DNA from 4 places in the Enterobacter mori genome. Region 3 is predicted to be linked to each of the others. Evidence: predicted binding sites of a transcription regulator. Region 3 holds the regulator's gene; each other region holds the start of a gene.
The links. Region 3 encodes CRP, which controls carbon source genes, mostly activating them, when cyclic AMP is high. Its sites were predicted from a motif close to ATGTGANNNNNNTCACAT; they were not measured.
Positions count from the first base shown of each region.

Region 1 (7,331 bases), 620 kb from region 3:
CACCTTTTAGCGCGCGCGTCAGGTTGACCGCCTCCTGCGCCATCTGGGCATTCAGCTGCTGGAGATTACGAATTTCATGCGCCAGCGTGTGGCGCTCGCGGGCCTCCTGACCAAAGCTGTCCTGTACCTGACGGCGAAAGCCGTCCAGCTGTTCACGCAGCGGCGTCAGCAGGCTGTTAAGGCTCTGGCGGTTTTGCTCATCCACGCGGCGATTGCTGTGCTCAAAAATGCGGTTCGCGAGGTTCTCAAACTGCTCGCTAAGACGCTGCTCGCTGTTGATCATCTGACGGATTTTGTCTTCGGCGTGCAGTTGGGTGGACTCAAGACGGGTGGTCACTTCACGGAGATCGGCCTCCAGCGAGGTATTGATATCACGCAGATTGCGCAGTTCGTTATTGAGCAGTTCGCACTCGTCGCGCCAGTGGTCACTCAGCGCAAGCTGTTGTTTCGTCGCGCTGAGTTCGGCGACGATCTCTTCGCGCTCTGCCAGCTGTTCGGCTTTCTGCTGCGCATGCTGGTAGCCGGAAATGAGCCAGCCAATCCCCACGCTTACCAGCGTAACTACCGCATAAACCAGGATTGAGATATCCACAATGCCCCCTGCATCCACGTGTAACCCGCACAAAATAGAATTGTGCTGTATGAACGTCCAGTTTGAAAGGGTTTTCCTGCGAGGCGTTACGCAAAAAAGAAAAGGCCGAGCATGTCGGCCTTTTAGCACCGAAGAGAGAATTAGATCAGGCGGCGCGCCGCTTCAACCACGATTTTCACCGCATGGCTTTCAGTCTGCTTCATGGTTTCAGCGTTCGGGATCTCCTGCTGGGTACGGTTGACGATAACGCCCGCCACCATACCGGCACGCAGACCCTGGCTTGCGCACATGGTCAGCAGCGTCGCAGATTCCATTTCATAGTTCATCACGCCCATCGACTGCCACTCTTCCATGGAGCCTTTGAAGCGGCTTACCACGCGGCCAGAGAAGGTGTCGTAACGCTCCTGGCCCGGGTAGAAGGTATCGGAAGAGGCAGTTACGCCCACGTGGGTGGTTGCGCCAACGGACTTCGCGGCTTCAACCAGCGCGGTGGTGCATTCGAAGTCGGCCACTGCCGGGAATTCCATCGGCGCAAAATGCAGGCTTGCCCCGTCCAGACGCACGGACGCGGTCGTGACCAGCACGTCGCCGACGTTGATGTGCGGCTGAATGGCGCCAGTGGTGCCGATGCGCAGGAAAGTACGGATGCCCAGCTGCGCCAGCTCTTCAACGGCGATAGAGGTAGACGGGCCACCAATACCGGTAGAGCACACGATCACCGCTTTACCGTCCAGCTCTGCGCGCCAGGTGGTGAATTCGCGATGCGCTGCCAGCTTAACCGGCTTATCCATCAGCGCGGCGATCTTTTCCACACGCTCAGGATCGCCAGGGACGATAGCGAGCGTAGCCCCTTGTAAATCGTTTTTAGTGAGGCCGAGATGAAAAACATCAGACTTAGACATAGGGTGACTCCTCTGTGGGTCGGTTAGTCAGAAGAAGTAAAACGGTACTTTACAGAAGCACTACGCATAATTTCGTGACACACCTCACCATGAATGAAATTTATTGCATTTAATTTCCATTAAATAGTGACTTACATCACATTAACAAGTTATATCGACAGGTGCTGCACAAAAGATAGACCGTATAAGGCACTGTGGGTTGTTAACCTGGTGACTATATTTACCTTTGCGCTAACTCATTGGTACGGAGAATGCCATGACTGAAAAAACCGGTTTTGCACCTGCTGCGGCTCCGCATGCTTCAACCATCGTCTCAACCTCAGAAGAAGCCATTACTGCGGGTGAGACCTCCATCCCCTCGCAGGGGGAGAATATGCCTGCTTATCACGCGCGGCCAAAATCAGCAGAGGGTCCGCTGCCGATCGTGATTGTGGTTCAGGAGATTTTTGGCGTTCACGAACATATTCGCGACCTCTGCCGCCGCCTGGCGCTGGAAGGGTACCTGGCTATTGCGCCAGAGCTCTATTTCCGTCAGGGCGATCCAAACGATTACAGCGATATCCCTACGTTGTTCAACAATCTGGTGAGCAAAGTCCCGGATGCCCAGGTGCTGGCTGACCTTGATCACGTTGCCAGCTGGGCCGCGCGCAACGGGGGTGATGCACATCGTCTGCTGGTGACCGGCTTCTGCTGGGGCGGGCGCATTAGCTGGCTGTATGCCGCGCATAACCCGCAGCTGAAAGCAGCCGTCGCCTGGTACGGCAAACTGGTGGGCGAAAAAACGCTGAACTCACCGAAGCAGCCTGTTGATATCGCCACGGATTTGAATGCGCCGGTGTTAGGGCTTTATGGTGGTCAGGATACCGGTATTCCGCTTGATACCGTCGAGACCATGCGCCATGCGCTACGCGCGGCGAATGCGAAGGCGGAGATTGTGGTGTACCCGGATGCCGGACACGCGTTTAATGCCGATTATCGCCCGAGCTATCACGCAGAATCAGCCAAAGACGGCTGGCAGAGGATGCTGGCGTGGTTTAGCCAGTACGGCGGGAAAAAAGCATAAAAGCAAGAAAGCCCGGTGGCGGCTACGCCTTACCGGGCCTACGCTTCATCAAGCCTGACGCAAGTTCTGCGCCGCTTTCACCATGTTTGCCAGCGCCGCTCGCGTCTCCGGCCAACCGCGGGTTTTCAGACCGCAGTCCGGGTTCACCCACAGGCGTTCCGCCGGGATCCGCTGGGCGGCTTTTTTCAGCAGGGCTTCAATCCACTCCACGCTCGGCACGTTCGGGGAGTGAATGTCGTACACGCCCGGCCCAATTTCGTTCGGGTAATCGAACTCTTCAAACGACTCCAGCAGCTCCATGTCCGAACGCGAGGTCTCGATGGTGATCACGTCGGCGTCCAGCGCGGCAATCGAATCCATGATGTCGTTAAATTCGCAGTAGCACATATGGGTGTGGATCTGGGTGTCGTCCTTCGCCACCGCGGCGTTGATGCGGAACGCCTCCACGCCCCACTGCAGGTAGGCATCCCAGTCGCTACGACGCAGCGGCAGACCTTCGCGCAGCGCCGGTTCGTCAATCTGGATAATGCCAATGCCTGCGGCTTCAAGATCTGCCACTTCATCACGCAGCGCCAGCGCGATTTGCTTCGCGATGGTTTCACGGGTCACGTCCTCACGCGGGAAGGACCAGCAAAGAATGGTTACCGGACCGGTGAGCATCCCTTTCACCGGCTTATCGGTGAGGGACTGGGCATACTTCGCCCACTCCACGGTGATCGCTTCCGGGCGGCTGACGTCTCCGATGACAACCGGCGGCTTCACGCAGCGGGAGCCATAGCTTTGCACCCAGCCGTTCTGGGTAAAGACGAAGCCGTCCAGGTGTTCACCAAAATATTCCACCATGTCGTTACGCTCGGCTTCGCCGTGTACCAGCACGTCCAGACCTAAGCGTTCCTGCTCGATAATCGCCTGCTTGATATGTTCCGCGATACCGGTGCGGTAGTTGTTCGCATCCAGGTTGCCCTTCTTGAAGTCCAGACGCAGGCCGCGGATTTCAGTGGTTTGCGGGAAAGAACCAATTGTGGTGGTCGGCCACGCAGGCAGGTTGAAACGGGCACGCTGCGCTTCGGCGCGTACTTCATACGGGCTCTGGCGCTGGCTGTCCTGCGCGGTAATGGCCGCCAGGCGTTTCTCCACCGCCGGGTTGTGCACGCGGGCCGAGTGACGACGCGCCTGGATCGGTGCGCTCCATTCGGTAATCGCCGCCGTCTCGCCGCTGTTTAGCGCGTCGCGCAGCAGCGTCAGCTCTTCGCATTTTTGCAGGGCGAAGGCAAACCAGCTTTTCACTTCAGGGTCGAGACGGGTCTCCACGCTGAGATCGATTGGGCTGTGCAATAACGAGCAAGAGGATGCCACCCACAGCTCACGTTTGCCGACGATGCCTTCAATTTTTGCATATTTCTCGGTCAGATCGGCACGCCAGACGTTGCGACCGTTAACCAGCCCGGCAGAAAGCAGCCAGTCTGCAGGCAGGCGCTTGTGCAGCTCCCCGACATCGTCTTTACCGTGAACGAGGTCAACGTGCAGGCCCTGAACCGGCAGCGCGGTAATGGTCTTCAGGTTTGGCGTCACGCCTTCGAAATAGGTGGTGAGCAGTAGCTTCACCGGCCCGGTGAGCGCGTCATACGCCGGTTTGAAGGCATCGAGCCAAACCTGGGGCAGCTCGAGCACCAGCGCGGGTTCATCGATTTGTACCCACTGAATGCCGCGCTTGCCCAGCTCAATCAGCACCTGTTTATAGACCGGCAGAATATCGTTCAGCAGGCTAAGGCGGTCAAACTGTTCGCCTTTTACTTTACCCAACCACAGGTAGGTTACTGGCCCCAGCAATACGGGCTTCACCTGATGACCCAGCGCCAGCGCTTCGTCCACTTCATCCAGCAGCTGCGTCCAGGTCAGCCTGAACTGCTGCCCCTTTACGAACTCCGGTACCATATAGTGATAGTTGGTGTTGAACCACTTGGTCATTTCCGCCGCTGCCGCTGGCTCCCCCGTAGGTGCACGGCCACGGCCGATGCGGAACAGGGTATCGATATCTACCGATCCATCTTTGTTCTGATGACGAGCCGGCACGTTGCCAAGCAGCAGGCTGGTCGTCAGAACATGGTCGTACCAGGCGAAATCGCCCACCGGCAGCAGGTCAATGCCCGCCTGTTTTTGCTGCTCCCAGTGACGGGCACGCAGCTCGCGTCCCACCGACAGCAGTTCTTCACGGGTGGTGTTACCCGCCCAGTAGCTTTCTTGCGCTTTTTTCAGTTCGCGGCGCAGGCCAACGCGAGGAAAACCGAGAGTGTGATTGCGGATTGTCATGTTATGCCCCTTGTGAAATTTGTTATTTAGACGTCCAGATGTTTACACATCTATAATTGGCAGGTACTGTATATTCCTCAAGCGCAAAATGTTCATGGCGAAGTGAAGGACTTTCATGATCGAGATTAAACACCTGAAAACGCTACAAGCGTTGCGGAACTGCGGTTCTCTTGCGGCAGCGGCGGCCACGCTGCACCAGACCCAGTCTGCCCTTTCTCACCAGTTCAGCGATCTGGAACAACGCCTCGGCTTTCGTCTTTTTGTGCGTAAGAGCCAGCCTTTGCGCTTTACGCCGCAGGGTGAAATTCTGCTGCAGTTGGCAAACCAGGTACTGCCGCAAATCGCCAGCGCACTGCAGTCCTGCAACGAGCCGCAGCAAACCAAACTGCGTATTGCCATTGAGTGCCATAGCTGTATTCAGTGGCTGACTCCCGCGCTTGAGAACTTCCGCCAGAAGTGGCCGCAGGTGGAGATGGACTTTAAATCCGGCGTGACCTTTGACCCGCAGCCCTCGCTGCAGCAGGGCGAGCTGGATCTGGTGATGACGTCAGATATTCTGCCGCGCAGCGGCCTGCACTATTCGCCGATGTTTGATTATGAAGTACGTCTGGTGCTGGCCCCGGACCATCCGCTGGCCAGTAAAACGCGCATCACGCCGGAAGATCTGGCGACGGAAACGCTGCTGATTTATCCCGTGCAGCGCAGTCGCCTGGATATCTGGCGTCACTTCCTGCAGCCCGCAGGGATTAGCCCACAGCTGAAAAGCGTGGATAACACCCTGCTGTTGATTCAGATGGTGGCAGCCAGAATGGGTATCGCGGCATTGCCGCACTGGGTGGTGGAGAGTTTTGAACGCCAGGGCCTGGTGGTGACCAAAACCCTGGGTGAAGGACTGTGGAGTCGGCTGTACTCTGCCGTGCGCGATGGCGAGCAGCGTCAGCCGATTACGGAAGCGTTTATTCGCTCAGCGCGGAACCACGCGTGCGACCATCTTCCATTTGTGCGGAGCGCGGAGCGACCCAACGGCGATGCACCCACAGCGAAGCCAGGATCACCGCTCCCCCAATAAGGAAGCTCGGCCAGTGCGGCTGTTGCTGCCAGATGGCGAGATTGACCAGCAGCCCTGCCGGGACATGTACGTTGTTCATGATCCCCAACGTACCGGCGTCTACCTGCGTAGCGCCGTAGTTCCACATGAAGTATCCCAGCCCGGAAGCCACTACGCCCAGCCAGACCAGGACGCCCCACTGCACGGTGGTGGTCGGTAGTTTTTGCGGGTTACCGAGCATAAACCACGCCGCCACGGCGACAATCGCGGCGCCCATATAAAACCAGGCGAACGCGTTATGCTGCGGCATCGGACGGGTTTCCATCAGGCGTTTGTAGCCCACCATGCCGATGGCGAAACTGATGTTGGCGAGCTGGACGAACATCAGCCCGGTCCAGAAGTGATCGCTGACTTTGTCATAACGAATAATCGCCGCGCCGATCACCGCCAGCGCGGCGCTCAGCAGGTATCCCCAACGCAGACGGCGCCTGCTGAGCAGGTCGTAAATCAGCGTGATATAGAGCGGCGTCAGCACGGTAAAGAGCAGGAACTCGGAGACAGACAGGTAGACGTAGGCCCGGAAGCTGAACAGGTACATGATGCCGAGCTGCATCGCCCCCACCAGCATATACAGCACAATCGTTTTCAGCGATTGTCCGCGCGCGCGCAGAAACGGCAGGAACACCAGCGCCGCCAGCCCCACGCGCATCAGCACCGAGAAGTAACTGTCGACCGATCCGGCAAGGTATTCGCCAATCAGGCTAAAGGAGAAGGCCCACAGGATAGTGGTGATAATGAGTAGCGCCACAATGCTTGTCTCTCAGAAAGAAGGACAGGCATTGTAGCGAACTCTTTAGTTGACAACTGAGCAATAAACAATCGAATGAAGATTATTCAAGGAACAGCTTGCGCAGGTATTTCGGTACCGCGTTGTCTCCGTTAGTGCCGATCACTTCCAGCTCCGGGTGCAGATCTTTCAGACGCTGGTGCGCATTCTCCATAATGCAGCCCTTGCCTGCCATCGAAAGCATTTCGGCGTCGTTCATGCCATCACCAAAGGCGATACAGTCTTTCAGCTCGAAGCCCAGACGTTTCGCGACCGCTTCCAGCGCGTGACCTTTGGAGACGCCACCGGCCATCACTTCCAGACAGGTCAGCGTGGAGAAACTCACGTTAACGCGGTCACCCCAGCGAGCGTTGATCGCCTGCTCCAGCGGCAGCAGCGCTTCATGGCTTTCGCAGGTGAAGAACACCTTACTGATCCCTTCCGGCTCCAGCAGGCCAGGCTCGTACAGAGAATAGTTAAATACCGCTTCCTTGAAGAAGCGCATCTCGTCCGGGCGGTGGCGGTTCATAAACCAGTCGTCATCGCGATAAACGTTAGTGACGATATCCGGGTTATTGTGCACCACGCCG
Region 1 covers NZ_CP104285.1:180,916-188,246, reverse strand. The annotation lists gene rmuC (DNA recombination protein RmuC) at 1-592, opposite strand, end outside; gene udp (uridine phosphorylase) at 733-1,494, opposite strand; gene N2K86_RS00925 (dienelactone hydrolase family protein) at 1,751-2,557, shown strand; gene metE (5-methyltetrahydropteroyltriglutamate--homocysteine S-methyltransferase) at 2,606-4,867, opposite strand; gene metR (HTH-type transcriptional regulator MetR) at 4,983-5,936, shown strand; gene N2K86_RS00910 (carboxylate/amino acid/amine transporter) at 5,824-6,723, opposite strand; gene yigL (sugar/pyridoxal phosphate phosphatase YigL) at 6,806-7,331, opposite strand, start outside.
Region 1: the regulator CRP is predicted to act here: its motif matches at 1,619-1,636, upstream of udp (uridine phosphorylase).

Region 2 (7,331 bases), 2.2 Mb from region 3:
CGGTGAACGCATTCTGCCTGCGCTGCCGCCACGTATTTCCGGTGCGGCGCACAATGAGCTCACCAAACTGGGCGTGCGGGTGCTGACGCAGACCATGGTGACCAGCGCTGACGAAGGCGGTCTGCATACCAAAGACGGCGAGTATATCAAAGCGGATCTGATGGTCTGGGCGGCGGGTATCAAAGCGCCTGACTTCATGAAAGAAATTGGCGGGCTGGAAACCAACCGCATTAACCAGCTGGTGACAGAGCCGACGCTGCAAACCACGCGTGACCCGGAAATCTTCGCTATTGGTGACTGTGCATCCTGCGCGCGCCCTGAAGGTGGGTTCGTGCCACCGCGTGCTCAGGCCGCTCACCAGATGGCGAGTCTGGTGCTGCACAACATCCTCGCGCAGTACAAAGGGAAGCCGATGAAGTCGTATGTCTATAAAGACCACGGTTCACTGGTGTCACTGTCTAACTTCTCCACCGTGGGTAGCCTGATGGGTAACCTGATGCGCGGCTCCATGATGGTAGAAGGGCGAATTGCACGCTTCGTGTATATCTCCCTTTACCGTATGCATCAGATTGCACTGCACGGCTACTTCAAAACCGGTCTGATGATGCTGGTCGGCCGAATCAACCGCGTCATCCGCCCACGCCTGAAGCTGCACTGATATTTCTCTCCCTCCGGGCCATCCGGAGGGGTTTTTTAGCATTTCATGCTGTGCATCACACTTTGCGTGCTTAAGAGTTCTCTCAAACACGATATATCTCCCCCTGACGCCCATTTTTTAATCCTTTGTCTTATTGGCGAGGACAGACCCCTGTTGCAAAATAGTTTCCAATAGCAACAAAGGAGGAAGTCCCGTGAATAAATCAATGTTGGCGGGTATAGGGATTGGCGTCGCTGCTGCGCTAGGTGTGGCTGCCGTAGCCGGTCTCAACGTACTTGATCGTGGCCCGCAGTATGCGCAGGTCGTTTCCGCTACTCCGATTAAAGAAACCGTGAAAACCCCTCGTCAGGAGTGTCGTAACGTCTCCGTGACTCACCGTCGTCCGGTGCAGGATGAAAACCGCATTGCCGGTTCAGTTCTTGGTGCCGTAGCCGGTGGCGTGATTGGTCATCAGTTTGGTGGCGGGCGAGGCAAAGATGTGGCGACGGTCGTGGGTGCGCTGGGTGGCGGCTATGCCGGTAACCAGGTGCAGGGCGCGATGCAGGACAACGACACGTACACCACTACGCAGCAGCGCTGCAAAACCGTTTATGACAAGTCCGAAAAAATGCTGGGCTATGACGTAACTTACAAAATTGGCGACCAGCAGGGCAAAATCCGCATGGATAAAGACCCTGGCACCCAGATCCCTCTGGACAACAATGGTCAGCTGGTACTGAACAACAAAGTGTAAAAAAGATGTTCTCTGAACTTAGCTCCTCATGCGCTCAGGCTGAGGAGCTTTTTTTTGCCTTAAAGCTTAAGCAGTTCAGGCCACAGACGCAGCGTGGTTTGCGTAATACCCTGCAGTTTTTCAAGCGTAGCCCCTTCACGGGCGCTGATGGACATACCCTGTAGAATGCAGCTCAGGTATTGCGCCAGTTCCTGCGGGCGGCAGTGCGCCGGGATTTCACCCCGCTGCTGCCGCTGGGCCAGAAACGTACTTAACGTCTCCTCCTGCATGGCATGGCGTGATTTCACCGTATTGGCAATCTCTTTAGACGAAGCAGCAAGCGTGGCGGAGGTGTTGATCATAAAACAGCCCGCGGGTGTGTCTTTGCTGGTAAAGCAGGTCGCGACGGCACAGAAATAGTCCTGCAACGCCTGCTCAACGCTTTTCTCTTCGCAAAAAAGCTGCGCTTCGTGTTTTGCCGCAAAGCGCGAGATGTATCTGTCCAGCACTGCCCTGAACAGACCCTCTTTATTGGTAAATTCCGCATACAGCGTGGGTGCCTTGGCACCGGTCGCTTCTACCAGATCGGAAAGCGAGGTTGCTTCGTACCCATGTTGCCAGAAGAGTGTCATGGCCTTATCGAGCGCCGCATCCCTGTCGAACACTTTTGGTCGGCCACGGCTTTTCTTTGCGCAACTCGTGACTTCGGTTGTCATTTGCCGTTGGTCCTCAGTTGGTTTGTTGAATGACCATTATAAAAATAAACCCATCCCGAGACCAGAGTAGTTTGCTTAAAAATAAATTAATCATATGGGTATGAAAATTAACGAAAATAAAATTAATTTAACGGTCGTTATAAAAACATGTTGACGTGTGAGCTGGATCACATCTATCATTTACCTATCGATCGTTAAGTAAATAACTTACGACGCCCAATTCATCTGCCTAAAGGTAATATCATGAAAAACGTAAAAACCCTGATCGCTGCTGCTGTACTTAGCTCACTCTCTTTCGCAAGCTTCGCCGCTGTAGAAGTACAATCTACTCCTGCTGACCAACAAAAAGTGGGTACCATCTCTGCAAACGCGGGGACAAACCTGGGCTCTCTGGAAGATCAACTGGCGCAGAAAGCGGATGAGATGGGGGCGAAATCGTTCCGTATCACCTCAGTGACCGGCCCTAACACCCTGCACGGTACTGCTGTTATTTATAAATAAGCCCGGCTAAACCCTCATTTATGCCACTGCTATAAAAAACGCCCTGCATTTGCAGGGCGTTTTTTTTGGTACTTACATTGACTGCGGAGTGGCATCTCCATGTCGCGTGACGTCGATTGGCATTCCTGACCGGGCTTCCATCGCGCGCTCCATCACCACGCTATCGGTGTTCGTATTTGATTTAAAGCTCACCATCGCAGCATTCAGTGGAATGGGCAGCGTCTGCGGATCGTCACCGAGGTGTTTTGATAATGGCTGGTGAATTTCAACCAGCCGTACGCCGCCAGGCTCTTCCGAGGCCTTAATCGGCGTGTTGATAATATTCACTTTTGTGCCCGGCGTAATCACGCTGTAGAGGGTCTTGATGTCGTCATCGCGCAGACGAATACAGCCGGAACTGACGCGCATACCGATGCCGAAATCCGCATTCGTTCCATGCAGCAGATAAACCCCACCATATGCCGCGAGGCGGATCGCGTGATGACCCATTGGGTTGTCCGGGCCCGCTGGCACGACTGCAGGCAGATCGATCCCCTGAGCTTTATAGCGTGCGCGAATATTTGCCGTGGGTGTCCAGGTTGGGTTAGCACGTTTATCCGACACGGTAGTGACCATGGTTGGCGTCAGTGTGTCGCCGCCCAGTTGGCCGATACCGATAGGGTAAACGGTCACTTCTTTTTTACCCGGCGGATAATAGTAAAGTCGAAGCTCGGCAAGGTTAATCACGATCCCCTGGCGCGGTGCATCAGGAAGAATGGTCTGAAGCGGGATCGTCAGCACGCTGCCAGCGCGCGGCACGTAAGGATCGACACCGGGGTTGGCCTGCAGCAAGGCCAGAAAGCCGACGTTATATTTTTTGGCAATGGCCTCCAGCGAACCCCCGTTATCTTCAACGACATGAAAACGGTTTTGCCCGACAACGTTGCTGCCAGGGGGGGGAAGGGGCCAGGTGTTTGCGCGAGCAGGTAGCGCAACGGCTACCGTAGCGGCAAGCGCAAGCAGGGTGATCCAGCGAGTGAAACGCGAAGCGGTCATCATCATAATCCGTATAAATGATAAGGTTATTGTTTTATAAAGAGTTAAGGATAATTATGGCGAACAGGTGTGTCGGGAAGATCGGGTGAAGTGCAAAGAGTTTGTAAATTGTCCCCCGTTAGCCAGGCGCTAACGGGGGAGAAGATTACGCGATAGCGTTCTCTTCAAGCTGGCGCATAAAGTTGCGCACCCAGTCCATGCGGGTTTTGCGTTCTGTCAGTTCCTGAGTAAAACGCAGTCGCGTCGGGCCGTCCAGGCGGAAGTGCTGCGGCTGTTTTTGCAGCAAACCAATCAACCACATCGGATCGACATGGTTTTTTTCCGCGAACTCAATCACGCCGCCTTTTTCATTTCCTTCGAGCTTACGAATGCCCAGCTTTTGCGCCTGCTGACGGAGTCGCGCAATATCCAGCAGATTTCGCGCGGCATCCGGCAGCAGCCCAAAGCGGTCGATCAGCTCTACCTTAATCTCTTCCAGCTCGTTTTCTTTTTTCGCGCTGGCGATACGTTTGTAGAATGACAGACGGGTATTCACATCAGGAATGAAATCATCTGGCAGCAGAGAAGGCATACGCAATTCCACCTCGGTTTGCTGGCTGGTTAAATCTTCCAGCGACGGCTCGCGTCCGGCTTTCAACGCATCGACGGCATTTTCCAGCAGCTCCATATAGAGCGAGAAGCCGATGGTCTCCATCGAGCCGCTCTGGTCTTCACCCAGCAGTTCACCGGCACCGCGGATCTCGAGATCATGTGTCGCCAGCGCAAAGCCTGCGCCAAGGTCTTCCAGCGAGGCAATGGCTTCCAGACGTTTTTGCGCGTCGGTGGTCATCGCTTTCGGATGTGGCGTCAGCAGCCAGGCGTAGGCCTGATGGTGCGAACGCCCGACGCGCCCGCGCAGCTGGTGCAGCTGTGCCAGGCCAAAGTGATCCGCGCGTTCGATAATAATCGTGTTCGCAGTCGGGATATCAATACCGGTTTCAATGATGGTTGTACACACCAGCACGTTGAAGCGCTGGTGGTGGAAATCATTCATCACCCGCTCCAGCTCGCGCTCGCGCATCTGCCCGTGACCGATGGCTATACGCGCTTCCGGCACCAGCTCGGCCAGCCTGTCCGCCGCTTTCTGAATGTTTTCCACGTCGTTGTAGAGATAGTACACCTGACCGCCACGCAGCACTTCACGCAGGATCGCTTCGCGCACCACCAGATTGTCATACTCGCGGACAAAGGTTTTTACCGCCAGACGGCGCGCCGGTGGCGTCGCGATAATCGACAGATCGCGCATGCCGCTCATCGCCATGTTCAGCGTGCGCGGAATTGGCGTTGCGGTCAGGGTCAGAATATCGACGTCGGCACGCATCGCTTTGATGCGCTCTTTATGACGTACCCCGAAGCGGTGCTCTTCGTCGACGATCAGCAGCCCCAAATCTTTCCACTTCACGTCGCTTTGCAGCAGCTTGTGGGTGCCGATCAGAATATCGATTTTGCCTTCACTGGCCTGTTCCAGAATTTGCGTCTGCTCTTTGGCGCTGCGAAAACGTGAAAGCATCTCGATACGCACCGGCCAGTTGGCAAAGCGGTCGCGGAAGTTGTCGAAGTGCTGCTGGGCAAGCAGGGTAGTGGGAACCAGCACCGCCACCTGCTTGTTGTTCTCCACGGCCAGAAAGGCGGCGCGCATGGCGACTTCAGTTTTACCGAAGCCCACATCACCGCACACTAAGCGGTCCATCGCCAGCGGCTGACACATGTCGCTCAGCACCGCGTTAATGGCCTGCGCCTGATCCGGTGTGGTTTCAAACGGGAAGCTGTCGCAGAACAGCTGATACTGCTCTTTATCATGCTTAAACGCATAACCTTCTTTGGCCGCACGCTGGGCGTAGATGTCCAGCAGCTCGGCCGCCACGTCGCGCACTTTCTCCGCCGCCTTCTGGCGCGCGCGCGCCCAGGCGTCACCGCCCAGCTTGTGCAGCGGCGCATTATCTTCGGCACCGCCTGCATAGCGGCTGATCAGGTGCAGGGACGAGACCGGCACATAGAGTTTGGCGTCGTTGGCATAGGTCAGCATCAGGTATTCACCTTTGATGCCGCCCGCTTCAAGAGTGGTCATCCCCTGGTAGCGTCCGACGCCGTGCTCGAGGTGAACTATCGGCTGGCCGGGATGCAGTTCGGCCAGGTTGCGGATCAGCGTGTCCGGGTTGATGGTGCGACGGCTATCCTGACGGCGACGCGCCACGCGCTCGCCGAGAAGGTCGCTTTCGCAAATCAGCGCCACGTTATTGAGCGTGTCGATAAATCCATGCTCAGCGGCACCGATCATCAGATAGCGGCCCGTTCCGGTGGCGTCGTCCAGCCGCAAAATACGCTTTGGCGCGATCTTAATGCGGCCAAGCAGTTCGCCTAACGCTTCGCGACGACCTTCACTTTCAACGGAGAACACCACCGGCCCGGTAAAGGATTCCAGAAACTTGCGCAGTTTATCCAGCGGGGATTTTTGCTGCGCCTGAATGGAGAGATCCGGCAGCGTCTGGAACGCCAGATTGGTATTGGCCGCTTTATCCGCCAGCGAGTCGGTTCTGAGCTGCATGCGCGGCCAGCGCTTCAGTTCGGCGTTGAGCTCGTCGGTGCGCAGCCAAAGCGTTTCCGGCGGCAGCAGTGGACGCATCGGATCCACGCCACGGTTCTCGAAGCGAGCGCGGGTTTCGCTTTCAAAGCGGCTGGCGCTGGCGTCAATATCCCCGGTGTTTACAATCAGCGTGTTTGCCGGGAAGTAGCTGAACAGGGCGGGCAGCGGCTCGTTGAAGAACAGCGGTTGCCAGTATTCGATCCCGGCAGGCAGCGTGCCTTTGCTGACCTGCTGATAAATGTGCTCGGCATCACGCTTCACGTCGAACCTGTCGCGCCACTGGCTGCGGAACAGCTCGATAGCGGTTTTGTCCGTCGGGAATTCATGTGCAGGAAGCAGGTTGATGGATTCTACTTCTTCCAGCGTGCGCTGCGTGTCGGCGTCGAACACGCGCAGGCTGTCGATTTCATCATCAAAGAAATCCAGGCGATACGGCTGGTCACTGCCCATTGGGTAAAGATCGAGCAGCGCGCCGCGGGTGGCGTATTCCCCGTGCTCCATCACCTGATCCACATGGCGATAACCGGCACCGTCAAGCTGCGCGCGCAGGGCATCACGCGACAGGCGCTGGCCTTTTTTCATCACCAGCGCGTGACCGTGCAGATAGCTGTGCGGGCAGACGCGCTGCATCAGCGTATTGACCGGCACAATTAATACGCCGCGCTGCATGGTCGGAAGTTGATACAGCGTTGACAGGCGTGAAGAGATGATCTCCTGATGCGGGGAGAAGCTGTCATACGGCAGCGTTTCCCAGTCAGCCAGGCTGGACACCAGGCTATCGGTAAATTGACGGATTTCGTCATGCAGGCGCAGGGCATTTTGCATATCCGGAGCAACCAGTACCACCGGGCCGGGATGGCGCTCAGCGATTTCTGCCACCAGCGTGGCGCACGCCGCGCCCGTGAGTTCGCCCAGCTGGCGTTGGTCGCCTGCTTTGACAGGCAAGGTAAAGCGATAGTGTTCAGGCATGGCTATGTCAGAGTCTCTTATGGATATACCAACAGTATTGGGGCATATCACTGATACGCAATGTCTTTATTATCCTCGATCGTTTTGCATTAGCAAATCGTAAGCGTATGGAAGGCA
Region 2 covers NZ_CP104285.1:1,761,085-1,768,415, forward strand. The annotation lists gene N2K86_RS08295 (NAD(P)/FAD-dependent oxidoreductase) at 1-658, shown strand, start outside; gene N2K86_RS08300 (glycine zipper 2TM domain-containing protein) at 852-1,391, shown strand; gene comR (TetR family copper-responsive transcriptional repressor ComR) at 1,451-2,086, opposite strand; gene bhsA (multiple stress resistance protein BhsA) at 2,330-2,587, shown strand; gene ldtC (L,D-transpeptidase LdtC) at 2,660-3,625, opposite strand; gene mfd (transcription-repair coupling factor) at 3,768-7,214, opposite strand.
Region 2: the regulator CRP is predicted to act here: its motif matches at 2,242-2,259, upstream of bhsA (multiple stress resistance protein BhsA).

Region 3 (7,331 bases):
TTTCTGCCGTTTCCCCTGCTGCGCTGGCAGCCAAGGGGGACCCTCACGTCCTGCTGACCACCTCTGCCGGGAATATTGAGCTGGAACTGAACAGCCAGAAAGCCCCTGTTTCGGTGAAAAACTTCCTCGACTACGTGAACAGTGGGTTTTACAACAACACCACTTTCCACCGCGTGATCCCGGGCTTTATGGTGCAGGGCGGCGGCTTCAACGAGCAGATGCAGCAGAAGCAGCCAAACCCGCCGATTAAAAACGAAGCGGACAACGGCCTGCTGAACAAGCGCGGCACTATCTCAATGGCGCGTACCGCAGACAAAGATAGCGCGACCAGCCAGTTCTTCCTTAACGTGGCGGATAACGCCTTCCTCGACCACGGCCAGCGTGACTTCGGCTATGCGGTCTTCGGTAAAATCGTGAAAGGGATGGACGTGGCCGACAAGATTTCTCAGGTGCCGACTCACGACGTCGGCCCGTATCAGAATGTCCCGTCAAAACCGGTCGTTATCCTCTCCGCGAAAGTTCTGCCGTAATTCTTCTGAACGCGGGTTTCTTCTGCCCGCGTTATGTCGCCCTCCCTGCGAAAGCGCGTTTTGCTGCTTATACTTGTGGCAAACGGACTATTCAGGGAGGCGTTAAGTGAAAAAACTCACCGACAAGCAAAAATCCCGTCTCTGGGAACAGCAGCGTAGCGTCAATTTGCAGGCCAGTTGTCTCCTTGAAAAAGGTCATGGTCCTTCCGCGCCCCACATCGAGATGCTGGAGCTTGGGCCATCCGCGCCCGGGTTGCCCCATCTGTGCCTGATTCACCGCCATCTGTATCACAGCGAGATGAAGCGGGCAGGCGAATTCCGTACCGACGATATTTTTAAGGGTGACATTCCCTTCTGCCATTTCGAGTACATCGAGAAGATGGGCAACGAACTGATGGCGGCGCTTGAAAGCGAAAAGTATCTTGTGGGTCTTGAGAAGGCGGCTTTTGTTGACCGGGTTAGCCACTACTACTGTGAAATCAATATGCTGCATCCCTTTATGCGCGGCAACGGTATTGCCCAACGCGTTTTCTTCGAGCAGCTGGCACTCCACGCGGGTTACGCGCTGGACTGGCGGGATATCGATCCCGAGCAGTGGGTGGCGGCTAACCGAAGCGGCGCGATGGGCGATTTGACCGCGCTGAACGCTATCTTTGCCAAAGTAGTGAGCGAAGCGTGGGAATCTGAGTAGAATAGGGCGGCATTTTTTTCGGGAGCCGCCATGATTCTGCTGATTGATAACTACGATTCCTTCACCTGGAACCTTTACCAGTATTTTTGTGAACTGGGTGCAGTGGTGGTTGTCCGCCGTAATGATGACCTCACTCTGGCCGATATCGACACGCTGGCCCCGCAGAAAATCGTGATTTCGCCGGGGCCGTGTACGCCCTCGGAATCGGGCATTTCTCTGGATGTTATCCGCCACTATGCAGGCAAACTGCCGATTCTGGGCGTCTGCCTGGGCCATCAGGCCATTGCCCAGGCGTTTGGTGCCGCCATCGTGCGCGCCGCCAAAGTGATGCACGGTAAAACCTCTCCAGTCACCCACACGGGCACTGGGGTATTCACGGGGCTCAATAATCCGTTAACCGTGACACGCTACCATTCCCTGGTCATTGACCCGCCGACGCTGCCCGACTGCTTTGAGGTGACCGCCTGGAGCGATACTCAGGAGATCATGGGGATCCGTCACCGCGAGTGGGATCTCGAAGGCGTGCAATTCCACCCGGAAAGCATCCTCAGCGAGCAGGGGCACGCGCTGCTGGCAAATTTCCTCCATCGCTGAATATCTGTTGCCTTGTTGTGATTTTTTATGCATATTTTGTGATTATATTTTCACAATCACTGTGACATAAAAATGGATGGTCATGACATGGCAACTGAACAACCCGCAATTACCCGTGCAACATTTGATGAAGTGATCCTGCCGATTTATGCACCGGCTGAATTTATCCCGGTGAAGGGGAAAGGCAGCCGCGTCTGGGATCAGCAGGGTAAAGAGTATGTTGATTTCGCGGGCGGGATTGCGGTGACGGCGCTGGGCCATTGCCATCCTGCACTGGTGGAGGCGCTGAAAACCCAGGGCGAAACCCTGTGGCACACCAGCAACGTGTTCACCAACGAACCGGCGCTGCGTCTGGGGCGTAAGATCATCGATGCCACCTTCGCGGAACGCGTGCTGTTTATGAACTCCGGCACCGAGGCCAACGAAACCGCCTTTAAGCTGGCGCGCTACTACGCCACTACGCGCCACAGCCCGTACAAAACCAAAATCATTGCCTTCCATAACGCCTTCCACGGACGCTCCTTCTTTACCGTCTCCGTTGGCGGCCAGCCGAAGTATTCCGACGGCTTCGGCCCGAAACCGGCAGACATCGTCCACGTGCCGTTTAACGATCTGCACGCCGTGAAAGCGGTAATGGACGACCACACCTGCGCGGTGGTGGTCGAGCCTATTCAGGGCGAAGGCGGCGTGACGGCAGCGACGCCGGAATTCATGAAAGGGCTTCGCGCGCTGTGCGACGAACATCAGGCGCTGCTGGTCTTTGATGAAGTGCAGTGCGGAATGGGGCGTACCGGGGATCTGTTTGCCTACATGCACTACGGCGTGACGCCGGACATCCTGACCAGCGCCAAAGCGCTTGGCGGCGGTTTCCCGGTGAGTGCGGTGCTGACGACGCAGGAGATTGCCTCAGCGTTCCACGTCGGCTCTCACGGCTCTACCTACGGTGGCAACCCGCTGGCGAGCGCCGTGGCGGGTGCCGCGTTTGATATTATCAATACGCCTGAGGTGCTGAACGGCGTTAGCGCGAAGCGTGAGCTGTTCGTGGAGCATCTCCAGCGGATTAACGATGAATATGATGTTTTCAGCGAGATCCGCGGCATGGGGCTGCTGATTGGCGCCGAGCTGAAGCCGCAGTTCAAAGGCCGCGCGCGTGATTTTCTGCACGCCGCCGCCCACGAAGGTGTGATGGTGCTCAATGCCGGACCGGACGTGATGCGCTTTGCGCCGTCGCTGGTGGTGGAAGAAAAAGATATTGAAGACGGGTTAACCCGCTTTGCCTCGGCGGTCGGGAAGATCGTTCGGGGATAACCTCATTGCCCGGCGGCGCTGCGCTTGCACGGGCCTACAAAACCGTAGGCCGGATAAGCGAAGCGTCATCCGGCAAAATTAGTACGGCGTTCGTTTCAACACGCGCGTTAACCAAATCCCGTGATGCGGGCGCTGACGCCATGCCACCGACGAAATGGTGTGCATGGTGTTCAAATGCCCCAGAACGCGCTGCAAATGCTGCTCCAGGGTGCTCATCGGCCCATGGGTCAGCGTTTCAGGCGCCTCCAGAATATTCGAATCCCCCGCCTCGCCCGGCGAGTCATACTCCAGACGCTGCTGGCATCTCTGCAACGCAATTTCACACGACTGCAAATAGCGCTGGGCCAGATCCGGCGTCAGCATCGTGTGCTCGCGCGCCAGCGTGGTCATGGCGTTAATGTGCTCGACGATAAACTGGCTGTGCGTCACCCAGAGCTTCATGTCTGCAAGATAGTGCGAGTTAAACCCCGGCTCCTGCATGGCCTGGTTGAGCGAGTTAAACAGGGCGTTGTGCGCCTGGTTGACCTTCATCCGCTGATACGCCAGCGGGGAGGGCTGCGGGTCGTCGCTGAGGATCAGGCGAATGGCCTGCTGGTCGGCTTCCAGCGCGTCATGGGCGTTCTGCCTGAGCAACCCGCTCTGCCACTGCGGCCACAGCCAGACCATGCCGCCGAAGGCAATCAGGCAGCCAATCAGCGTATCGACCAGACGAGCCACGATAAATTGTTCGCCGTTGAGCGTGAGCAGCTGCAGTGTGTACACCGCCGTGACCGTAAAGCCCACCATCGCCCAGCCGTAATTTTTACGGATGATCAGATAGCTCACCATGGTGATCGCCAGCATCCCGACCAGCGTATAGCCTTCCGGCACGTGGAAGTGAAGCGTCACGCCCGCAATAATCAGCCCGGCTAGCGTTCCGCCAGCCCGGTGGAAGATACGTACTCGCGTGGCCCCGTAGCCGTTCTGTGTGACAAACAGCACGGTCATTAAAATCCAGTAGGGTTTCGGCAGGTGCAGCGCCATGCCCATCAGGCTGGCAATGCTCAGCATCACGCTTATCCGCGCCGCGTTGCGCAGGGCGGAGGATTTCAGTGACAGATAGCTTTTGAGCGCGGGCAGCAGCGGCAGACGTTTCTGCTTATCCGCCATAAGGTCACGCGGATAAAGCGGACGCTGAGTACGCAACACGCGGGCGATGCGGCTGAAGTGCCAGGCGGCAAACTGGCCGACCGGGTTATCCGCGTGCTGACGGGCAATTTTCTCCAGCGCGCCGAGTTGTTTGTCCATGTTAAATCGCGTGGGGTAGCGGTGATAGAGAATATCGTCAGCCAGTACCCTCAGCCGCGCTGCGACGGTCTGGGCGTTCCAGCGGATCACCGCTTCGGCATGGCTACGCTCCACCAGCTTTTGCACCTCCTGCGGGTGGTGAAGGCTGACGGAGATATGCTCCTGCAGGTCCAGCCCTACCTGGAAGGTGCGCAGCAGCCGTTTGTATTCGTGGTTCTTGTTGGCGGCAAGCATGTGCAGCTGCTGGTAGCACTGGCTTATCAGGTCGACAACCTTTTGCTGGCGCGTCAGCAGCGGCGGCAGAGATTTCTCCGGGTCGGTATGCTGGGTGAGCAGGGTGTATTTGGCTTCGCAGTAATCCGCAAGCTGCACATAGAGCAGGCTCAGGGATTCACGCAGCGGCTGTTCCCGCCACAGCCAAAACCAGAACCAGTTAAACACCCCGTACCAGAGCGTGCCAAGGGCGTAGATCAGCAGCGGCTCCCACACCGGCATATTCCCGGCGAGGCTCAGGGTGAAGATAGCCGCAATCAGCGAGGCGGGCAGCAGGCGCGCATGCAGCGAACTGATTTCCGCCGTCACGCCAAGCGTCATCGCCAGCACGGTCAGGATCAGCGGCAGCGGGATATCACGGGCAAGCAGGAGCTGTACGGCGAGACTACAGCCAGCAAACAGGCAGCCACCGATGATCAAACGTTTGAAAAAGCGCTTATGCGGCGTGTCCAGACCGGCAATGTTGCAGCAGGCGGGAACGAGGGAAAACAGCAGACCTTGCTGGAGGTGTCCGAGGATCAGCCCTATGGCCACAGGAAGGCACAACACCAGCGTTTGTCGCAGTGCGTAGTTAACTTCCGGGTGATAGATCAGCCTGCGCCACATGGGGAGTAGAGACAAAAACGGCGTGACACCTTGCGATGGCACGCCGTTTAAGCGGAATTAACGCGTTCCGTAAACCACGATGGTTTTACCGTGGGCGGAGATCAGGTTTTGATCTTCCAGCATTTTCAGGATACGGCCCACTGTTTCACGGGAGCAACCGACGATTTGACCAATTTCCTGGCGGGTAATTTTAATTTGCATGCCGTCAGGGTGGGTCATGGCGTCTGGCTGTTTCGCCAGGTTCAGCAGTGTCTGCGCGATACGACCGGTCACGTCCAGGAAGGCGAGGTTACCCACTTTCTCAGACGTCACCTGCAGACGGCGCGCCATCTGTGAAGAAAGACGCATCAGGATGTCAGGGTTAACCTGAATCAACTGACGGAATTTCTTGTAAGAAATTTCAGCCACTTCACATGCTGTCTTTGCACGAACCCAGGCGCTACGTTCCTGGCCCTCTTCAAACAGGCCCAGTTCACCGATGAAATCGCCCTGGTTCAGATAAGAAAGGATCATCTCTTTCCCTTCTTCATCTTTGATCAGCACTGCCACCGAGCCTTTAACGATGTAATACAACGTTTCCGCTTTTTCACCCTGGTGAATCAGCGTGCTCTTTGATGGGTACTTATGAATGTGGCAATGAGACAAGAACCATTCGAGAGTCGGGTCTGTTTGCGGTTTGCCAAGCACCATGCGCTGTTATCCTCTGTTATAAGCTGTCACCAGAGTCATAAGATGCATCCGGACTCTGGGGTTGCAATCGAATTCTTACCCATACCCTGGGAAGTCGGCTACCGTAACGTTTCGCAGCCAGTAAAGTTTGATGTCCTCTGCATACATGTGTAACGTCAATGTATTACTGTAGCATCCAGAGTGTTTTAGCATAGCTTTCGCCGCGTGTCTCCTGGTGTCTCGCTTCAGCATGATGCAGGTCGCCTTCCATTGCGAGAAATGTAACGCACGCGTAATCTGTCACCAAAAATGCAACGTTGGAGTTTAAGAATATGCAAGCGCGCGTGAAGTGGGTTGAAGGTTTAACGTTCCTGGGCGAGTCCGCGTCAGGACACCAGATTTTGATGGACGGTAACTCCGGCGATAAAGCCCCAAGCCCAATGGAAATGGTGCTGATGGCAGCGGGTGGATGCAGCGCAATTGACGTGGTGTCGATTCTGCAAAAAGGTCGTCATGATGTGACCGATTGCGAAGTGAAGCTTACTTCCGAACGTCGCGAAGAGGCGCCACGCCTGTTCACCCACATTAATCTGCACTTTATCGTGACCGGGAAAGAACTGAAAGATGCCGCAGTATCACGCGCCGTAGACCTTTCTGCGGAGAAGTACTGCTCAGTGGCGTTAATGCTGGAAAAAGCGGTAAAAATCACCCATTCGTATGAAGTGATCGAGGCATAATCTTTTGGCGGGTGGCGCTTCGCTGACCCGCCCTACAAAAGCACGAACGTAGGCCCGGTAAGCGCAGCGCCACCGGGCAAAACAACTCACGCAATCTGCTTCCCTTCCATCAGTCGCTGGACCAGCGGCGTCATAATTAACTCCATCGCCAGCCCCATTTTTCCGCCCGGCACCACCAACGTATTCATGTGCGAAATAAACGAGCCCTGCAGCATCGCCAGCAGCCAGGGGTAATCAATGCCTTCGAGATTGCGGAAATGGATGACGACGAAGCTCTCATCCAGCGACGGGATTGTTTTGGCCGCAAACGGGTTGGAGGTATCCACCGTCGGCACGCGCTGGAAGTTGATGTGGGTGCGGGAGAACTGCGGCGTCAGGAAGTTGATGTAGTCCTCCATGGAACGCACGACGGAATCCATCACCGCTTCGCGAGAATGCCCGCGCTCGCTCATGTCACGCGTCAGCTTCTGGATCCACTCAAGGTTAACAATCGGCACCACGCCGACCAGCAGATCCACGTGACGCGCGACGTCGTGTTGAGGTGTGACCACGCCGCCGTGTAGCCCTTCGTAAAACAGCACGTCCGTCGGCTCCGGCAGGGGTTGCCACGGGGTGAATGTCCCCGGCACCTGGTTC
Region 3 covers NZ_CP104285.1:4,345,159-4,352,489, reverse strand. The annotation lists gene ppiA (peptidylprolyl isomerase A) at 1-530, shown strand, start outside; gene N2K86_RS20660 (putative adenosine monophosphate-protein transferase Fic) at 637-1,221, shown strand; gene pabA (aminodeoxychorismate synthase component 2) at 1,252-1,815, shown strand; gene argD (bifunctional acetylornithine/succinyldiaminopimelate transaminase) at 1,903-3,123, shown strand; gene N2K86_RS20645 (YccS/YhfK family putative transporter) at 3,202-5,289, opposite strand; gene crp (cAMP-activated global transcriptional regulator CRP) at 5,347-5,979, opposite strand; gene N2K86_RS20635 (OsmC family protein) at 6,291-6,695, shown strand; gene N2K86_RS20630 (phosphoribulokinase) at 6,782-7,331, opposite strand, start outside.

Region 4 (7,331 bases), 1.2 Mb from region 3:
ACGGTGAGAGTGGAAGGCGGCGTCAGCGAGGTGCTGGTGAAGTTTGACCATGAGGCACCGAAGGAGTTTGCCTATATGGCGCACTGCCACCTGCTGGAGCATGAGGATACGGGGATGATGCTGGGCTTTACCGTATAAAAAAAGCCGGGTGGCGGCTTCGCCTTACCCGGCCTACATAGGGCACCCGTAGGCCCGGTAAGCGTAAGCGCCACCGGGCTTTTCAGTTACTTGTTTTCGTCAGGCAACGCATACGCGACAATATAGTCGCCCATCTTCGTACCAAACGAACCGTGACCCCCGGCAGAGATGACAACGTACTGCTTGCCATTCACTTCATAGGTCATCGGCGTGGCCTGTCCGCCCGCTGGCAGACGGCCTTGCCACAGTTTTTCACCGTTGGTCATGTTGTACGCGCGCAGGTAGTTATCTGCGGTTGCCGCGATGAACAGCACGTTACCGGCGGTGGAAATTGGGCCACCCAGCATTGGCATACCCATATTGAACGGCACCGGAACCGGCATCGGGAACGGCATGCTGTCCTGTGGCGTACCAATACGTTTTTTCCATACGATTTGGTTGGTTTTCAGATCCAGACCGGAGATGTAACCCCAGGCAGGCTGTTTACACGGCAGACCAAACGGAGAAAGGAACGGATTCAGGGTCACACCATAAGGAACGCCATACTGCGGCTGGATACCGGCTTCGGTACCGCTGCCTTTCGCATCTTTCGGCTGCTCCATTGGGTTGCCCGGACCGCGTGGGATCAGACGGGAAACGAATGGCAGCGCCATTGGGTTAGCAATCGCCACCTGACGGTTCGGGTCGACGGAGATCCCGCCCCACTCGAACATCCCCAGGTTACCCGGGAAGACCAGCGTGCCCTGCTCAGACGGCGGCGTGAAGATGCCTTCATAGCGCAGCTGGTGGAACATCACGCGGCACACCAGCTGGTCAAACATGGTGGCACCCCACATGTCTGCACCGCTGAGATCTTTCTTCGGACGGAAGCTCAGGTCAGAGAACGGCTGGGTTTTGCTGACGTAGTCGCCTTTAGCCGCGCCCTGTGGAACCGGTTTTTCCGGTGCAGGCACAACCAGCTTACCGTTGCTGCGATCCAGAACGAAAATGTTGCCCGTTTTGGCCGGAGCGTAAATCACCGGAACGGTTTTGCCATCGACGGTAATGTCCGCCAGCGTCGGCTGGGACGGCATATCCATATCCCACAGATCGTGGTGAACGGTCTGATAGCTCCACGCCAGTTTACCGGTCGTTGCGTTCAGCGCCACGATAGCGCTCGCGTAACGCTCCTGCTCCGGCGTGCGGTTACCGCCCCAGATATCTGGCGTGGTGACGCCCATCGGCAGGTAGACCAGATCCAGCTTCGCATCATATGCCGCCGGGGCCCAGGAGTTAGGCGAGTTAAAGGTAAAGGTGTGCTCGTCCGACGGGATCGCATTCGGATCTTTCGCGCCCGGGTCAAACGCCCACAGCAGTTTACCGGTGTTTACGTCGAAACCACGGATGACGCCGGAAGTTTCACGCGTAGAGAAGTTATCCGTTACCGAACCGGCAATCACGATGGTTTTATCGGTGATAATTGGCGGTGAGGTTGGCTCATACAGACCCGGCGTGGTGTCCGGCATATTGGTCTGCAGGTTCAGGATGCCTTTGTTAGCGAAGGTTTCACACAGCTTGCCCGTTTCGGCGTTAATCGCGAACAGACGGCCATCGTTCACCGGCAGCATAATGCGGCGCGGGCAGTCGGCAATGACTTCCGGGCTGGCATTATCGGCACGCGCTTCGTGATAAGAGACGCCACGACAGGTGATGTGCTGGAACGAAGGGTTAGAGTTCAGCTGTGGATCGAAGTGCCATTTCTCTTTACCGGTGGCTGCGTCGAGCGCGAACAGACGCTGGTGCGCCGTACACAGGTAGAGCATGTTGCCCACTTTGATCGGGGTGACTTCGTTGGTCAGTTCACCCGGATCGTTCGGCATCTTCAGGTCGCCGGTACGGAATACCCAGGCTTCTTTCAGGTTCTTCACGTTGTCCGCGTTGATCTGCTTCAGCGGAGAGTAGCGCTGGCCTTCCTGGTTACGACCATACGCAGGCCAGTCACCGTCAGCGACCTGCGAGATAGCAGCCGCAGGCGTGGATTCTGCGTTCAGCGTACCGTTGATCTCCTGTGGGTCATTAAAACCGGCCCAGGTCAGAATGCCGCCGGTAATCAGCAGGGCAACAACCAGGCCCGCCACAGCACCGCTGGAAGGCACAATCAGGCGACGCCAGACGAACGGCAGGATCAGCCAGATACCAAAGAAGACCAGGATGTCGCTGCGCGGCGTCAGTGCCCAGAAATCAAAACCGACTTCCCAGACGCCCCAGATCATAGTGGCAAGAAGGAGTGCGGCATACAGCCACAGTGCAGATTGTTTTCTACGCAACAGCAGGACGGTTACGGCAACCATAACCAGACCTGCAATCGGGTAGTACCAGGAGCCGCCTAAAGCGACCAGCCAGACGCCACCGATTAACAGATACAGCGCGCAGAAGGCTGCGAACGCGGCTGTTAATGTCACCAGTAGACGCGGCTGTTTAGAGTTTGTTTCAGCCATAGAAAGTGTACTCGTCAGTTTTTGTTAATAATTTGCTAGCAACTAATTATAGGTATTAACAAGTGTGATCGGAATCACAATATTTGCTTTTTATAACTCATGCGCCAGGGTTATCCATTTGCTGGTATAATGGCTGGCTTGCGTATCGATGCCGGAAATACATTCACCTGCATTGAGAGATTTTCATTAAAATCATATGGTTAGTAATATGAAACATACTGTTGAAGTGATGATCCCGGAAGCCGAGATCAAAGCGCGTATCGCCGAACTGGGTCGTCAAATCACCGAACATTACAAGGACAGCGGCAGCGAAATGGTGCTGGTCGGTCTTTTACGTGGCTCTTTCATGTTCATGGCAGACCTGTGCCGTGAAGTGCAGGTGTCCCATGAGGTCGATTTTATGACCGCCTCCAGCTACGGCAGCGGCATGTCCACAACCCGTGATGTGAAAATCCTGAAAGATCTGGATGAAGATATTCGTGGCAAAGATGTGCTGATCGTTGAGGACATTATCGACTCTGGCAACACGCTCTCTAAAGTGCGCGAGATCCTGAGCCTGCGTCAGCCTAAATCGCTGGCGATTTGTACGCTGCTGGATAAGCCCGATCGTCGTGAAGTGCAGGTGCCGGTGGAGTTCGTTGGCTTCTCTATTCCGGACGAATTCGTGGTGGGTTATGGCATCGACTACGCGCAGCGTTATCGCCATCTGCCGTATGTTGGGAAGGTAGTGATTCTGGACGAGTAGTGTCTTTGCCCGGTGGCGCTACGCTTACCGGGCCTACGAATGGGCACATGTAGGCCGGGTAAGGCGCAGCCGCCACCCGGCTTTTTAATGGGCACTCATTTATGGTTTACGTGCTTAAGCTTGAGGTTGGCAATGCCCGAACGGTAACGCTGCTCCAGCGTTTCGCGGTTGGTGGCGGTCACTTCCAGATTACGCAGCAGGCCATCGTGAATGCCGTACGCCCAACCGTGGATGGAAACCTTCTGCCCGCGTTTCCAGGCGGACTGCATAATCGTTGAATGGCCCAGGTTATAGACCTGCTCCATCACGTTCAGCTCGCAAAGGGTATCAAGTCGACGCTCCTGCGGCATTTCACCCAACAGTGAGCTATGTTTGAACCAGATATCGCGGATGTGCAGCAGCCAGTTATCGATTAACCCCAGCTCTGTATTTTCAACCGCCGCCTGTACGCCGCCGCAACCGTAGTGGCCGCAAATAATGATGTGCTCAACTTCCAGCACGTCAACGGCATACTGAACGACAGAAAGGCAGTTGAGATCGGTATGAATAACAAGGTTGGCGACGTTACGGTGAACAAAAAGTTCGCCAGGTTCGAGACCGGTCAGGCGTTCTGCCGGGACGCGGCTGTCGGAACATCCAATCCATAGAAAGCGTGGGTTTTGCGCTTGCGCCAGCTTACCGAAAAATCCGGGGTCTTCTTCAACCAGCATCTTTGACCATAGTGCATTGTTGCTGATGAGTGTATCTATGTTATTCATGGACGTTAACGGCCTGTAACCTGGTAATTGCGTTGCGCTACTATAGGGTAACCCGACTTTTAATGAAACCACACAAGGTGTGTAAGAACTGAAGGTAAGTTTAATTCATGGCAATTGCACTGGAGCTTGAGCAGCTTAAAAAAACCTATCCGGGCGGCGTTCAGGCGCTACGCGGGATAGATCTCAAAGTAGAGGCGGGGGATTTCTATGCGCTTCTTGGACCGAACGGGGCGGGGAAATCCACCACGATCGGCATTATCAGTTCGCTGGTGAACAAAACCTCAGGTCGCGTGAGCGTCTTTGGCTACGATCTGCAGAAAGATGTAGTCAACGCCAAGCGCCAGCTGGGGCTGGTGCCGCAGGAGTTCAACTTCAACCCGTTTGAGACGGTACAGCAGATTGTCGTTCAGCAGGCGGGTTACTACGGCGTTGAGTATAAAGAGGCGATTGAGCGTAGCGAAAAATACCTTAAACAGCTCGATTTGTGGGAAAAGCGTAACGAACGCGCGCGCATGTTATCCGGTGGGATGAAACGCCGCCTGATGATTGCCCGCGCGTTGATGCACGAGCCAAAGCTGCTGATCCTCGATGAACCGACCGCGGGCGTGGATATCGAACTGCGCCGGTCCATGTGGGGCTTCCTGAAGGATCTGAATGATAAAGGCACGACCATCATCCTGACGACGCACTATCTCGAAGAAGCAGAGATGCTGTGCCGTAACATCGGCATCATTCAGCACGGTGAACTGGTGGAAAACACCTCGATGAAAAATCTGCTCTCCAAGCTGAAATCAGAAACCTTCATCCTCGACCTGGCGGCGAAAAGCGCGCTGCCGAAACTGGAAGGGTATAACTATCGTCTGGTGGATACCTCGACGCTGGAAGTGGAAGTGCTGCGCGAGCAGGGCATCAACAGCGTCTTCTCACAGTTGAGCGCGCAGGGCATTCAGGTATTGAGTATGCGCAACAAAGCGAACCGACTGGAAGAGCTGTTTGTCTCTCTGGTGCATGAAAAACAAGGAGACAAGGCATGACGCATCTTTACTGGGTCGCGCTGAAAAGTATCTGGGCGAAAGAGATCAACCGCTTTATGCGCATCTGGGTGCAAACCCTGGTGCCGCCGGTGATCACCATGACGCTCTATTTCATCATCTTTGGCAACCTGATCGGTTCCCGCATTGGTGAGATGCACGGCTTTACCTACATGCAGTTTATCGTGCCGGGCCTGATCATGATGGCGGTGATCACCAATGCTTATGCCAACGTGGCATCCTCATTCTTTAGCGCTAAGTTCCAGCGCAACATTGAAGAACTGCTGGTGGCGCCGGTGCCAACGCACGTGATCATTGCCGGTTACGTGGGCGGCGGCGTGGCGCGCGGTTTGTGCGTAGGTATTCTGGTGACGGCGATTTCGCTGTTCTTCGTGCCGTTCCAGGTGCACTCGTGGCTGTTTGTGGCGCTGACGCTGCTGCTCACTGCGATCCTGTTCTCGCTGGCCGGATTGCTGAATGCGGTATTCGCTAAGACGTTTGACGACATTAGCCTGATCCCGACCTTCGTGCTGACGCCGCTGACCTATCTTGGCGGGGTGTTTTACTCCCTGTCGCTGCTGCCGCCGTTCTGGCAGGCGCTGTCGCACCTGAACCCGATCGTCTACATGATCAGCGGCTTCCGCTTTGGTTTCCTCGGCATTACCGATGTGCCGCTGTTTACCACGGTGGCGGTGCTGGTGGTGTTCATCATCGCCTTCTACCTGCTGTGCTGGTATCTGATCCAGCGCGGGCGTGGTCTGCGCAGTTAATCTTCTGCCCGGTGACGTTCTGGTTGCCGGGCATTTTCTTTGACTGTTATCACCGTACGCTAACCTTCACTCCGCTAAACTACTTGCCTGCTAAGGAGAGACGTTATGCTGGGATGGGTTATCACCTGCCACGATGAACACGCGCAGGATATGCTGGATAAGCTTGAAGCTAAATTTGGTCCGCTGACGCAGTGCCGAGCGGTGAATTACTGGCGTGGTTTAAGCACCAACATGCTCAGCCGCATGATGTGCGATGCGCTGCATGAAACTGACACGGGCGATGGCGTGATCTTTCTGACCGATAAATCCGGCGCGGCGCCTTATCGTTCCGCCGCGCTGTTAAGCCACAAGCACGAAAACTGCGAAGTCATTTCCGGCATCAGCTATGCGCTGCTGGAAGCGATGTACCCGCTGCGTGAGACGCTGAGCAGCGCCGAATTTCGCAATACGCTCGTTGATATGCATGTCCCAGGCGTAAGCAGTCTGTGGCATCAGCAGCAGAAAAATCCTCCCTTTGTCCTGCTTCACGATCTGTATAAGCATTAAACGTTGGTATTGATGTCGCATTTGTTACAATGGCGACTGATTTCCCGTATCGATTTATATCCCATGCTCATGCGCGTTGTTTTCCTGCTGTTGCTGCTGATATCCGGCGGCGCATCTGCCACTCTGATCAGTCAGCAAGGGCTTCCCGCCCGATATATGCAAACTACCGAAGATGCGGCCATCTGGGCGCAGGTGGGTAACGATGTGGTCAACGTCGGTAACGTCCGCGCCGGGCAGATCCTGGCCGTGGTTCCGACTTCCGCAGATTACTATGAATTCCGCTTTGGGTTTGGAACCGGGTTTATCGATAAAGGCCATCTGGAAGAGGTACAAGGTAAACAGCGTGTTGAAGACAGCCTGGGCGATCTGAACAAGCCGCTCAGTAACCAAAACCTGATTACCTGGAAAGACACGCCGGTGTATAACGCCCCCAGCAGCGGAAGCGCGCCCTTCGGCACGATGAGCGCCAATCTTCGCTATCCAATTTTGAACAAACTGAAAGACCGTCTGAATCAGACATGGTTCCAGATCCGCATCGGCAACCGTCTGGCGTGGATCAGTAGTCTGGATGCGCAGGAAGATAACGGCCTTCCGGTCCTGACCTACCATCATATCCTGCGTGATGAAGAGAACACACGCTTCCGTCATACATCCACGACGACCAGCGTACGCGCGTTCAACAACCAGATGGCCTGGCTACGCGATCAAGGCTATGCCACGCTGACGATGTATCAGCTTGAAGGGTATGTGCGTAACAAGATGAATCTGCCCGCGAAGGCGGTGGTGATCACCTTTGATGATGGCCTGAAATCGGTCAGCCGCTATGCGTACCCTGTTCTGAAAGAATATGGCTTTAACGCCACGGC
Region 4 covers NZ_CP104285.1:784,716-792,046, forward strand. The annotation lists gene cueO (multicopper oxidase CueO) at 1-138, shown strand, start outside; gene N2K86_RS03700 (glucose/quinate/shikimate family membrane-bound PQQ-dependent dehydrogenase) at 225-2,615, opposite strand; gene hpt (hypoxanthine phosphoribosyltransferase) at 2,824-3,360, shown strand; gene can (carbonate dehydratase) at 3,456-4,118, opposite strand; gene N2K86_RS03715 (ABC transporter ATP-binding protein) at 4,226-5,152, shown strand; gene N2K86_RS03720 (ABC transporter permease) at 5,149-5,919, shown strand; gene N2K86_RS03725 (PTS sugar transporter subunit IIA) at 6,025-6,465, shown strand; gene N2K86_RS03730 (polysaccharide deacetylase family protein) at 6,529-7,331, shown strand, end outside.
Region 4: the regulator CRP is predicted to act here: its motif matches at 2,678-2,695, upstream of hpt (hypoxanthine phosphoribosyltransferase).